Linked DNA regions of Blastochloris tepida. The protein of the gene in region 1 interacts with the protein of each later gene in a pairwise test. Links are inferred from orthologs where the notes say so. Each region holds a gene or a part of one and is shown on either strand. Other genes may lie near its edges.

Region 1 (6,450 bases):
AAAAGCCCCTACAAGGATGCGCGCGACCCGGCCGAGCTGCAGCTTCGCCACGATCTGATGCGGGCCAAGATCATCGGCTATTTCGATCGCGCCGACACGGTGGCCCGCCGCTATCCGCTAAGCGACACCAGCCTGCCGGCGCGCTACGCCCGCGCCATATCTGCCTACCGCTTCAAGCAGGTCCGCGAGGCGATCGCCCAGATCGACGGGCTCATCGCCACCCAGCCCAACAACCCCTATTTCCACGAGCTGAAGGGGCAGGCGCTGCTGGAGAGCGCGCGGCCGGCCGAAGCCATCGCGCCGCTGCGGCGGGCGGTGGCGCTGGCGCCGAACGCCAATCTGATCCGCATCATGCTGGGGCAGGCGCTGGTGGCGACCGGCGACAAGGCGCATGCCGAGGAAGCGATCCGCGAGCTGTCGCGGGCGCTGACCCGCGAGACCCTGGCCGCCGACGGCTACCGGCAGCTTGCCATCGCCTATGGCCGCAAGGGCGACATCGCCAATGCCGACCTCGCCTCCGCCCAGGCGGCGTTCGCCGGCGGCGAGTTCCAGACCGCGCGCCACCTCGCGGCCCGCGCCAAGACCCGCTTTGCCAATGGTTCGCCCGGCTGGCTCAAGGCCGACGACATCGAGAACTACAAGCCGCCCAAGCTCGACGGCAGAAGCTGAGCCGGGCACCGAGGCAACCTGCCCGCAAGGCCGGTGCGCGCTTTTGCGAGGAATGCTCTGAGTTGCCGAGTTGTCGCATTCCCTTCCGCGAAACCGGTTCCCACTTTTGCGCAGAATGCTCTAAGCCTGTCGGCAAAGGCCCCTCCGGTCCGGGTTCGAGACGAACGCCCGGCGGGGCCTCTGCCAAGCGATCCCCCGGTCCGTGTCGACCGGCCATCAAGGAGCCCCCGACCAATGACGCTCTTTTCCCTCACGGCGCGGACGGCCATGGCCGGCTTGGCGCTGCTCGCTGCCGCCGCTGTCGCCGCGCCGGCCTGGGCACAAACGGCCGCGCCGCTGACGCGCGAGGATGTCGAGAAGATCGTCCGCGAGACGATCGTGAAGAACCCGGAAATCCTCCAGGAGGCGCTGCAGGAGCTCGAGAAGCGCGCCAATGCCGACGAGGAGAAGCGCCGCAAGCAGGCGCTGTCCGCCAATCGCGATCAGCTGCTCAACTCGCCGAAGAGCGTCGTTATCGGCAACCCCAAGGGCGATGTCACGATTGTAGAGTTCTTCGACTACAATTGTGGGTTCTGCAAGCGCGCGCTCTCCGACCTCGTCGAACTGGTCAAGAGCGACGCCAATCTCAAGGTGGTGCTGAAGGACTTCCCGGTGCTCGGCGAGTCCTCGGTGCAGGCCGCCACGGTGGCGCTCGCCGCCAAGCTGCAGGCGACCCCGGCCAAGTATTTCGAGTTCCACCAGAAGCTGATGGGCGGCCGCGGCGAGGCGACGCGCGAGCGCGCGATGGCGGTGGCCAAGGAGGTCGGCTTCGACATGGCCCGCCTGACCAAGGACATGGAGTCGCCCGAGGTGATGGCGACGCTGCAGGAGAATTTCCGGCTGGCCCAGGATCTCGGCCTCACTGGAACGCCGAGCTATGTGGTCGGCGGCGAGGTGGTGGTCGGCGCCGTCGGGCTGGAGAAGCTGCGCGAGCAGCTGCGGGCGGCGCGCGCGGCCTGCCCGGAAAAGGACTGCTGAACGGAGACGCACTGATTCGAGCATGTCCGGGCGCCAGAAGCGGGGCCGCCGCATCGTCGCGGCCCCGTTCAGGCCAGCCGGACGCGCCCCCGCCCGCATCGGCGCAAAGCCTGTCAATGCCAAAAAAGTCTGAAAGTGCATGCCTGTCGGCCGGACATCCCGGCCCGACGCCGGGCGCCCGGAAATCCACGGGGCGGGCGGGTCGATACAGGCCGCTTTTCACCGGACACATCCATGCCTATAAGAGCGCCGGCGGGCGAACCGGTCGGCCGCGCCAGATGGGTCCGATGGTTGCAGTCTGCAATGGGTGCGATCATCGTCTTCTCGGAATCGGCTGTGGGCCGGATGGAAGCGCGCTCGCCGCGGCGCATCGGCATGACGGCGAGATCGGTCCGGCCGAGACGTATCCTGCGCGAAATCCCCCCGCGCATACGTGTTCAGTGCTCATTCGCGGCGAGCCGACCGCTCCGCCAAGCTGAAGGCGACGGTCTGAACCGGCGCCGGGAGATAGAATGTTGAAGCCCAAACCCGCCATCGATCCTGCCTTGATCCGCGAACTCGCGGAGCTGCTCAACGACACCGACCTCACCGAGGTCGAAGTGCAGCAAGGCGAACTGCGTATCCGCGTTGCCCGCAACATCCAGCTCGCGCCGTTCCCGGCGGCGATGTCGACCAATGCCGTCACCGTCGCGGCGCCGGCGCCGATTCCAGCCGTCGCAGCGGCGGCGGCCGTCGAGGCCGTCGCCGATCTGACCGCCCACCCGGGCTTGGTGAAGTCGCCGATGGTTGGCACCGCCTATCGCGCGCCGGAGCCGGGCTCCAAGGCGTTCGTCGACATCGGCACGCAGGTGAAGGAAGGTCAGACCCTCCTGATCATCGAAGCAATGAAGACGATGAACGCGATTCCCGCGCCGCGCGCCGGCACGGTGACGCAGATCCTTGTCGGCGACGCCCAGCCGGTCGAATACGGCGAGCCGTTGATGATCATCGAGTGACGATCGCGCCCCCCGGGCATCGCCCGGAGGAAATGAGGCTCGCATGTTCACGAAAATCCTGATCGCCAATCGCGGCGAGATCGCGCTCCGCATTCTGCGCGCCTGCAAGGAGCTCGGCATCTCCACCGTCGCCGTCCATTCGACGGCCGATGCCGACGCCATGCACGTCAAGCTCGCCGATGAGAGCGTGTGCATCGGCCCGCCGCCGGCCAAGGACAGCTATCTCAACGTGCCCCAACTGCTGGCGGCGTGCGAGATCACCGGCGCCGAGGCGGTGCATCCGGGCTACGGCTTCCTGTCGGAGAATGCGCGCTTCGCCGAGATCCTCGCCGACCATCACATCGGCTTCATCGGCCCCAAGCCCGAGCACATCCGGCTGATGGGCGACAAGATCGAGGCCAAGCGCACCGCCAAGCGGCTCGGCATCCCGTGCGTGCCGGGCTCGGAGGGCGGCATCACCGACGATGTCGATGCCCGCCGGATCGCCGCCGACATCGGCTATCCGGTGCTGATCAAGGCGGCGGCCGGCGGCGGCGGCCGCGGCATGAAGGTGGCGCGCACCGAGGCCGATCTCGACGTCGCGCTGGCCACCGCCCGCTCCGAGGCCAAGGCGGCCTTCGGTGACTCGACGGTCTATATCGAGAAGTATCTGGAGAAGCCGCGCCACATCGAGATCCAGGTGCTGGGCGACGGCCGCGGCAACGCCGTCCATATCGGCGAGCGCGACTGCTCGCTGCAGCGCCGCCACCAGAAAGTATGGGAGGAAAGCCCCTCCCCGGCCCTCAATGTCGACGCCCGCAACCGCATCGGCGAGGTCGTCGCCGACGCCATGCGCAAGCTGAAATACCTGTCGGCCGGGACGGTGGAATTCCTGTACGAGAACGGCGAATTCTACTTCATCGAGATGAACACCCGTATCCAGGTCGAGCATCCGGTGACCGAGATGGTCACCGGCATCGATCTGCTCAACGAGCAGATCCGGCTCGCCGCCGGCCTGCCGCTGTCGATCACCCAGGACGACATCGTGATCAACGGCCACGCCATCGAGTGCCGGCTCAATGCCGAGAACCCGACCACCTTCCGCCCTTCTCCTGGCAAGATCACCTATTTCCACCCGCCGGGGGGCCTGGGCGTGCGCGTCGATTCGGCGGTCTATCAGGGCTACACCATCCCGCCCTATTACGACTCGCTGGTCGGCAAGCTGATCGTCCACGGCAAGACCCGCAACGAGTGCCTGATGCGGCTGCGCCGCGCCTTGGACGAGATCGTGGTCGACGGCGTGGAGACCACCGCGCCGCTGTTCCGCACGCTGGTGCGCCACCCCGACATCGCCAACGGCCAATACGACATCCATTGGCTGGAGCATTTCCTGGCCGGCTCGCCCGACATCTGAGCGTTTCGGCCGGCGGCGAACGCTTCGCCGTACCCTGCTGCGATGCTGCCGCGATGTGCTATGGTCGTCGCGGCTCTTCGCTGGGGGGCGGAGATATCTGGCCATGACGCGCGGCTTCACCGGACAGGTGGACATCACGCCCGAAGTTCTGCTGAAGGCCTATGCCTGCGGCATCTTTCCGATGGCCGAGAGTGCCGAGGATCCGGGCCTGTACTGGATCGAGCCGGAACGGCGCGGCATTATTCCGCTGGACGGCCTGCATGTGAGCCGGCGCCTCGCCCGCACCATCCGCTCCGACCGGTTCGAGGTGCGGGTCGACCACGATTTCGAGGGCGTGCTCGACGGTTGCTCGGAACCGGCGCCGGGGCGCATGCGCACCTGGATCAATGCGCGCATCCGCCGGCTCTATCGCGATCTGTTCGATCTCGGGCACTGCCACTCGGTCGAAGCCTACCGCGACGGGCTGCTGGTCGGCGGGCTCTATGGGGTTGCGATCGGCCGCGCCTTCTTCGGCGAGAGCATGTTCCACGTCGAGACCGACGCCTCCAAGGTGGCGCTGGTGCACCTCGTGGCGCTGCTCCTTGTCGGCGGCTTCACCCTGCTCGACACCCAGTTCTCCACCCGCCATCTGGAGAGCTTCGGCTGCATCGAGGTGTCACGGCACCAGTACCATCGGCTGCTCGAACAGGCGCTCGCCGGACGCGCCGATTTCCGTTCCGCCGCGCGCCGGCCGATGCCGGGTGCCGCCGCGCTCGCCATCGTGCAATCGGCCAATGAGCGCCGCTCCGATCCGGGCTGAGGCTGCCTGCCGGAGCCGCCGATTCTGCTGCCACTTCAAGCCATGACCGAACGGAAGACCAACTTTTTTCCGTTCTGAGCATATTTTGCGTATGCTCGCTATCGACGAGATGACTTCGCCGCCCAATTACTGTGGTTGCCAAAAATCCTGAGGAGGCAGCAATGCAGCGTCTGAACAAGGCCGTTCACGTCATCTTCCGCGTGGCCCTGCTGGCCCTGGTCGCAATGGTCAGCGTGCCGACCCCGTCGGAAGCGGCGACGGGCACGGTACGGGCGGTCATCACCCGCGGCGGCTTCATCATCGGCGTCGGCGGCGGCGAAGGCACGCTCACCTTCAAGGGGCGCCTCTATCCGCTGCGTTTCGGCGGCATCAGCGCGGGTGCCATCATCGGTGCGTCGCAGTCGGAACTGGTCGGCCGAGCCTTCAATCTGCGCCGGGCGTCCGACATCGCCGGCACCTACACCGCCATCGGCGCAGGTGCGTCTTTTGCCGGTGGTGCCGGTGCGGTCCGTCTGCAGAATTCGAACGGCGTGATCCTCGAACTGTCCGGTCAGCGGGTGGGCTTCGACATTTCCGCCGGCCTCAGCGGCATGTCGGTGAGCCTGCGTTAGAGCATTCTCCGGTCGCGTCGCGACCGACCGAGTCGGTGAGAATCCGAGTTGGATTTCGGGGCGCAGCCGGTGGGCTGCGCCCTTTTTCCATTTGGCGGGCGCGCCGCACGCTCGATCGCGCGCATCTGGACGGCCGCGTGCAAACAGCCGCGGGAGCGCGCCGGTCCCTGCCCGGTTCGCACCGATCCGTGCAAACGCCCGCGGACGAGGCCAGAGTTCCCGACCGCGTCCGGACGGGCCGACGGCACGTCCCCTGCCCGTCGCCGATGTATTGCCCGACGGTGCGGTGGCGCCGGCAAAGGCGCTCCAGGTTGCACTGCAAGACCGCCATGTGCATTGCAGAGCGGCGGTGTCCAATTACGCCATGAGGGGCCGTTTTGACCGGCTTCAACTGGCCTGCTGCCGCCGGTTTCGGTGGAAAGCTCGACGGCAGCAGCGCTCCCCTGCCAATTCCGTTGCGGACGGACAATCAACGACAAGTCCTCTGCTTTATTGTTACGTCGATGTGCGGAATTTTGACTTCACATTGGAAATGTACCATTTCGAATATGGACTTGCGCTGTTGACCTCGGCGCGCGGTTGACTATGAATCGTGGCTGCGGATGCGGCATACTTCAGGTGTGCCGTGTGGGCTGGCATTCTGCTTCCGGCAGCGGGAGTTCCGGCAATCGGAGTCCGGGGCTCCGGCATGGTCGGCCCGGATTTCGTATGAGGGGATGACGATTGTGACTGTGGCGGGCCAGCGGAGATTGGACGTTTCCCATGGCGGCAGCGCGCGGATGGCGCGCGGCACGCAGGCCGAACGGATGTCCGGGGTGAGGCGGGCGCTGCTGTCGATCCTCCTTCCAGCCCTGCTGTGGTCGCCGAACGTGGCGGCCGCTCAAGTGCAGCCGGAGCCGCCGCAGGTCCATCAAACGCACGCCCCCGCCATCGCTGCGCCACCCGCGCCGGCAGTAGCGGAACCTA
Region 2 (6,588 bases), 580 kb from region 1 along the record:
GTGCCGGTCGGGCCGGCGCGCCACGATCACGCCACAGAGCCGCACGAAGGTCGCCGCGCCATTTCCATTGCTTCAGGTCGGCTGTATGCCGGTGGCGTCGCCGCAGGGCCGCCGAGGCCGGCCGGCGGAGGCGATGCGGTCATGAAAGACGCACTGCGCTCAGGACAGTTGTTCGGGATCGTTGCGTTCAGGATAGAGGTGCGATGAGCAAGTTCACGATCGGTCGACGCGCGTTGGCGGTCGGATTGCTGGCGGCGATGCTGCCGCTCGGCGGCTGCTTCACCCAGACCCTGCAGCGCGGCTATGTGATGCCGGAAAACGCGCTGGAGCAGGTGCCGATCGGCTCCACCCAGGAGCAGGTGCTGATCGTGCTCGGCACGCCGTCCACCGTCGCCACGCTGAACGGCGAGGTGTTCTACTACATCTCGCAGACGGCGAAGCAGAGCGCCGCCTTCATGCAGCCCAAGATCGTCGATCAGCGGGTGCTGGCGGTCTATTTCGATCCCAAGTCGCGCCGGGTGCAGCGGGTCGCCAATTACGGCCTGCAGGACGGCAAGGTGTTCGACTTCATCAGCCGCACCACCACCGCCGGCGGCGAGGAACTGTCGTTCCTGCGCCAGATCCTGAGCGCCAACAAGAGCTCGTGAGACGGTTTCCGGTCGATCCCTTCGGGATACCGGAAACGGTCACCGGTCGGACGCGGCTTGGCGCGGTCTGGCAGCCGCCCGATCGTCCGCTCCGCAACCATGGCCTGTGCGGCAAGACCGCCGCCAGTGCGGCTAACGCCTTGGCGCACCTTGCCCGCCGTGGTAAGCGACCGCTTCGGCCGTACGGCGCGGGGTGTCCGCGTGCGTCGACCGGATCAACGCAACCATGAGTAAGGGGAGCGTGGCCATGTCGGTTTCCGACGTCGAGCGCAGCCGGCCGCTATCCAACAGCTTCTTCACCGCCTCGCTGGCCGAGGCCGATCCCGAGATCGCCTCCGCCATCGCCAAGGAGCTGAAGCGGCTGCAGGACCATATCGAGCTCATCGCGTCGGAGAACATCGTCTCGCAGGCGGTGCTCGAGGCCCAGGGCTCGATCATGACGAACAAGTACGCCGAGGGGTATCCCGGCCGGCGCTACTATGGCGGCTGCGAGTTCGTCGACATCGCCGAGACCATTGCGATCGACCGCGCCAAGAAGCTGTTCGGCTGCGCCTTCGCCAATGTCCAGCCCAATTCCGGCAGCCAGGCGAACCAGGGCGTGTTCCTGGCGCTGCTGAAGCCCGGCGACACCTTCATGGGGCTCGACCTCTCCGCCGGGGGCCACCTCACCCATGGCAGCGCCGTCAACATGTCCGGCAAGTGGTTCAACGTGGTGCCCTACAATGTGCGCCCCGAGGACCAGTTGATCGACATGGAGGCGGTCGAGAAGCTCGCCCGCGAGCACAGGCCGAAGCTGATCCTGGCCGGCGGCTCGGCCTATGCCCGCCACTGGGACTTCGCCCGCTTCCGCCAGATCTGCGACGAGATCGGCGCCATCTTCATGGTCGACATGGCCCATTTCGCCGGGCTGGTGGCGGGCGGTGCCCATCCCTCGCCGTTCCCGCACGCCCATGTCGTGACCTCGACCACCCACAAGACGCTGCGCGGCCCGCGCGGCGGCCTGATCCTCACCAATGACGAGGACATCGCCAAGAAGATCAATTCGGCGATCTTCCCCGGCCTGCAGGGCGGCCCGCTGATGCACGTGATCGCCGCCAAGGCGGTGGCGTTCGGCGAGGCGCTGCGCCCCGAATTCCGCACCTATGCCGCGCAGGTGGTCGAGAACGCCAAGGTGCTGGCGGCGACGCTGCTGGAAGCCGGCTTCGCGCTGGTCACCGGCGGCACCGACAACCATCTGCTGCTGGTCGACCTGCGGCCGAAGGCGCTCACCGGCAAGGCGGCGGAGGCCGCGCTGGGGCGCGCCCACCTGACCTGCAACAAGAACGGCATCCCGTTCGACCCCGAGAAGCCGATGGTCACCTCGGGCATCCGGCTCGGCACGCCGGCCGCCACCAGCCGCGGCTTCGGCCCGGCCGAGTTCAGGAAGGTCGGCGAGCTGATCGCCGAGGCGCTCGACGGGCTGTCGAAGAACGGCGAGTCCGGCAATGGCGCGGTCGAGTCGGCGGTGGCCGCCAAGGTCGGCGAGCTGACCCGGCGCTTCCCGGTCTACGGACAGTGACCTCATGACAGGGCGGCGCGGGTCATGAAGTGCCCCTTCTGCGGCAGCCTGGACACCCAGGTGAAGGACTCGCGCCCGTCCGAGGACGGCACGGCGGTGCGCCGCCGCCGGGTATGCCCCGATTGCGGCGCGCGCTTCACCACCTTCGAGCGGGTGCAGCTTCGCGAACTCACCGTGCTCAAGCGCTCGGGCCGGCGCGTGCCGTTCGACCGCGAGAAGCTACGCCGCTCCATCGCCATCGCGCTGCGCAAGCGCCCGGTCGAGGAGGAGCGGATCGACCGGCTGGTCTCCGACATCGTCCGCCAACTTGAGAGCCAGGGCGAGAACGAGATCGAGTCCGAGGCGATCGGCCAATTGGTGATGCAGCGCCTGCGCGACATCGACACCGTGGCCTATGTCCGCTTCGCCTCGGTCTACCGCAATTTCCGCGATCCCAAGGATTTCGAGGATCTGCTCGGCGAGATCGCCCACGCGGCGGCAGCCGGCGCCGATCGGCCATGACCGCCGCGACCGCTCCGCACCACCCCGCCGCCCGCCCCGCATCCGAGACCACGGCTGACGATCTGCGGCTGATGGCGGCGGCGATCGCGCTGGGCGATGCCGCGCGCGGCACCACGTGGCCCAATCCGGCGGTCGGTGCGCTGGTGGTGCGCATCGAGGACGGCGTCCCGGTGATCGTCGGCCGCGGCTGGACCCAGCCCGGCGGGCGACCCCACGCCGAGGTGGTGGCGCTGGCGCAGGCCGGGGCGGCGGCGAAGGGCGCCACCCTCTACGTGTCGCTGGAGCCCTGCGCCCATTTCGGCAAGACCCCGCCCTGCGCCGACGCCATCATCAAGGCCGGCATCGCCCGCGTGGTCGCATCCGTCGGCGATCCCGACCCCCGCACGGCAGGTGCCGGCTTCGCCAAGCTCGAAGCGGCCGGCATCGAAGTCACGCGCGACGTGCTGCGGGCGGAGGGCCTGCGCTCGCACGCCGGCCACATTCGCCGGGTTCAGGACGGCCGTCCGCACGTGATGCTGAAGCTCGCGGTCTCGGCCGACGGCAAGGCGGCGCTGCCCGGGCCGCGGCCGGCTGTGATCACCGGCGAGGCGGCGCGCGCCCGCGTGCATATGCTGCGGGCATTGTCGGATGCGATCCTGGTCGGCATCGGCACGGTGCTGGCCGACGATCCCGACCTCACCTGCCGCCTGCCGGGGCTGGCACACCGTTCGCCGGTGCGGGTGGTGCTCGACGACGGGCTGCGGCTGCCGCCCACCTCGCGCCTCGTCCGAAGCGCCGGCACCGTGCCGGTGTGGGTGATCGCCGCCGCGGACGCCGATCATGCCCGGGAGCAGGCGCTGACCCAGGCCGGCGTCGAGGTGATGCGGGTCGGGCGCGGTGCCGACGTCCGGCTGGACCTTGCCCAGGCGCTGGCGCTGCTCGCCACCCGCGGCATCACCCGGCTGATGGTCGAGGGCGGGCCCACCGTCGCGGCCGCCCTGCTCAAGGCCGATCTCGTCGACGAGACGGTGGTGTTCGAAAGCCCCGTCCGGCTGGGCGAGGACGCCCTGCCGGCGCTGGCCGGCCTGCCGCTCGGCATGCTTTCTGCTTCCCCGGCCCTGAACGCCGTCGAGCGGGTGCCGGTCGGCGCCGACCTCATGACGGTCGCAAGGAGACCCTGAATGTTCACCGGCATCGTCACCGACATCGGCGAGGTGGTCGCCGTCCAGGACCGCGACACGCTGCGCCGCCTCACCGTCGCCTGCCGCTATCCGGCGGCCTCGATCGCCCTCGGCGCCTCGATCTGCCACTGCGGCATCTGCATGACCGTGGTCGAGATCGGCGAGCAGGACGGCCGCACCGTCTATGCCGTGGATGCCGCGGCCGAGACGCTGCGGCTGACCACCGCCGGCACCTGGCAGGTGGGAACCCGCCTCAATCTCGAACGCTCGCTGAAGATCGGCGACGAGCTTGGCGGCCACATCGTCACCGGCCATGTCGACGGGCTGGCCGAGGTGATCTCGCGCCGCGACGCCGATGCGCAGGCGACCTTCGTCATCCGCGCCCCGAAGGCGCTTGCCCGCTTCATCGCCGCCAAGGGCTCGGTGGCGCTCGACGGCACGTCGCTGACGGTCAACACGGTCGAAAACGACGACTTCTCGGTGCATATCATCCCGCACACCCTGGCGGTAACCACCTGGGGCGCGGTGAAGGCCGGCGACCGGTTGAATCTGGAGGTGGATCTGATGGCGCGCTATGCCGCGCGCCTTGCCGAGGCGCGCTGATCCGCGTATTCCCGGGCACAAACCCGGAAAATACCCCTGATGATCGTCACCTCTTCCAGCGCGGCCGCGGAGGCCGAGCAACCCATTCCCGGCGCCCGTATTCTCGTGGTCGAGGCGCGCTTCTACGAGTCGCTCGCCGACCTGCTGCTCGACGGCGCCATGCGCCGGCTTCAGGCGGCCGGCGTGCAGGTCGATCGCGTCACCGTGCCCGGCTCGCTGGAGATCCCGGCGGCCGCAGCCATTCTGCTCGACGCGGCGGCGGCCCGCCTTGAGCCCTATGACGGCGTGCTGGCGCTCGGCTGCGTGATTCGCGGCGAGACTTCGCACTACGACATCGTCGCCAACGAATCGGCGCGCGGCCTGATGGATCTGGCGGTCGCCCGCGCGCTGCCGGTGGTCAACGGCATCCTCACCGTCAACACCGAGGCGCAGGCGACCGAGCGCGCCGAGCCCGCGCGGCTCGACAAGGGCGGCCATGCCGCCGCTGCCGTGCTGTCGCTGGTGCGGCTCAAGCGCGGCCTCGTGATGCCGGAGCGCGTGTCATGAGTTCCGCGCCCGACAAGCCTGCCGCTCCCAAATCGCCCTCGCCGCGCCGCGTCGCGCGGGCCGGCGCCCGCCTCAATGCGGTGCAGGCGCTCTACCAGATGGATCTGGCGGCGACGCCGACCGCCGACGTGTTCGCCGAGTTCGAAAGCCACTGGATCGGCCGCGAGGTCGAGGGCGTCACCCATCCGGATGCCGAGATCGCCTTCTTCCGCGATCTCGTCGAGGGCGTGGTGCGCGAGCAGCGCCGCATCGACCCGCTGATCGACGCCACCCTCAGCGGCGGCTGGCCGCTCAAGCGCGTCGAGGCCGTGCTGCGGGCGCTGCTGCGTTCCGGCTGCTACGAATTGATGTCCCGCCCCGATATTCCCGCACGGGTTGTCGTGTCACAATATGTCGACGTCGCCAGCGCGTTCCTGGAGCAGGAGGAAACCTCGATGGCCAATGCCGTTCTCGACGCGCTGGCCCGCAAGCTGCGCGCGGCCGAATTCACCGACGAGGGCGGCCGTTGAGATGACCATGGAGCTGAAGGTGCCGCCTCCAGACGGCGCTGCCGCAGCCCCCGGCGCGGAGGCTGCCGCCGCGCCGAGGCCGGCGCCTTCGGCTTCGACTGCAGACGAACCCGCACCGGCCGCGCCCGTCCCGGCCGCCCTGCCCTTCGATTTCGGGCCGCTCGATCTGCGGCCGCTGGAGCCCGGCGCGCTCGATTTGGGGCCGCTCGATCTCGGGCCGCTCGATCTCGGGCCGTTCGATCCCGGCCTGTTCGAGTCCGCCGTCGCCAAGGAGACGCCCGCGGCGGAAACGTCCCCGACCGAGACACCGGCGAGCGAGACGCCTGAGAGCGAAAAGCCCGAAGCGGAGACGGCAAAGGCCGAAGCGCCGGCCGCCGATGTGCCGGCCGCCGGCCCGCCGGCGCGCGAGCCTCGCCCGGAGACTCCGGCCGAGCCGGCAGCGGCCGAGCCGCTCACCCTGCCGACGGCGCAGCTGCGCGCCGCCGCGCCCGCGCCCTTCGTGCTCGACGTGCCGCCGCCGGTGCTGGTGAAGGCATCGGTGCGGCCGAACCCGGAAGCCAAGCCGCGCCCGCCGGCCGCGCCCGTCGCCAAAACGCCGCCCCCGCCTGCCGCCGCGCCCGTCGCCGAGGCCGCGACGGCGCCCGAGCCGCCACAAAGCCGGGTGCGCCCGCTTGTGCCGGTGCATGCCGATGCGGTGAGCCGGCTGTCCGGCGAGGATGCGCTGATCCACCGGGCGTTCGCGCCGATCGCCAGCCACGAGGGCGCGTTCGGCCTGACCGACGATGCCGCGGCGATCCCGGTGCCGCCGTCGCACGAGGTGGTGGCCACCACCGACACGCTGGTGGCCGGCGTCCACTTCTTCGCCAACGATCCGCCCGAGGCGATCGCCCGCAAGGCGCTGCGGGTCAATCTGTCCGACCTCGCCGCCAAGGCCGCCGAGCCGCTCGGCTTCCTGCTGTCGGTGGCGCTGCCGGAAGGCACCGGGCCGGACTGGATCGACGCCTTCGCACGCGGGCTCTCTGACGATTCCAAGCGATATCGCATTCCGCTGTTCGGCGGCGACA

What was found.
Region 2: the proteins of accC (region 1) and ribD interact in binary tests that used the Escherichia coli proteins (3 or more experiments, as listed by UniProt). The link is inferred for Blastochloris tepida from one-to-one orthologs.

What each region holds. Positions count from the first base shown.
Region 1 is NZ_AP018907.1:1,673,515-1,679,964, forward strand. Bases 2,096-4,899 are described here. They hold accC (acetyl-CoA carboxylase biotin carboxylase subunit), read left to right. Parts: upstream 2,096-2,724; coding sequence 2,725-4,074; downstream 4,075-4,899. Other genes in these bases: accB (acetyl-CoA carboxylase biotin carboxyl carrier protein), read left to right, coding at 2,199-2,681; aat (leucyl/phenylalanyl-tRNA--protein transferase), read left to right, coding at 4,178-4,873. Also shown: BLTE_RS07715 (M48 family metalloprotease), read left to right, coding at 1-669; BLTE_RS07720 (DsbA family protein), read left to right, coding at 904-1,686; BLTE_RS07740 (hypothetical protein), read left to right, coding at 5,035-5,484; tonB-system energizer ExbB, read left to right, coding at 6,201-6,450. UniProt on the Escherichia coli protein: This protein is a component of the acetyl coenzyme A carboxylase complex; first, biotin carboxylase catalyzes the carboxylation of the carrier protein and then the transcarboxylase transfers the carboxyl group to form malonyl-CoA.
Region 2 is NZ_AP018907.1:2,255,248-2,261,835, forward strand. The notes cover bases 1,843-4,784. They hold ribD (bifunctional diaminohydroxyphosphoribosylaminopyrimidine deaminase/5-amino-6-(5-phosphoribosylamino)uracil reductase RibD), read left to right. Parts: upstream 1,843-2,702; coding sequence 2,703-3,866; downstream 3,867-4,784. Other genes in these bases: glyA (serine hydroxymethyltransferase), read left to right, coding at 1,843-2,205; nrdR (transcriptional regulator NrdR), read left to right, coding at 2,230-2,706; BLTE_RS10480 (riboflavin synthase), read left to right, coding at 3,867-4,469; ribH (6,7-dimethyl-8-ribityllumazine synthase), read left to right, coding at 4,512-4,784. Outside these bases: BLTE_RS10460 (outer membrane protein assembly factor BamE), read left to right, coding at 204-647; more of glyA, read left to right, coding at 895-1,842; more of ribH, read left to right, coding at 4,785-5,015; transcription antitermination factor NusB, read left to right, coding at 5,012-5,524; thiL (thiamine-phosphate kinase), read left to right, coding at 5,526-6,588. UniProt on the Escherichia coli protein: Converts 2,5-diamino-6-(ribosylamino)-4(3h)-pyrimidinone 5'-phosphate into 5-amino-6-(ribosylamino)-2,4(1h,3h)-pyrimidinedione 5'-phosphate.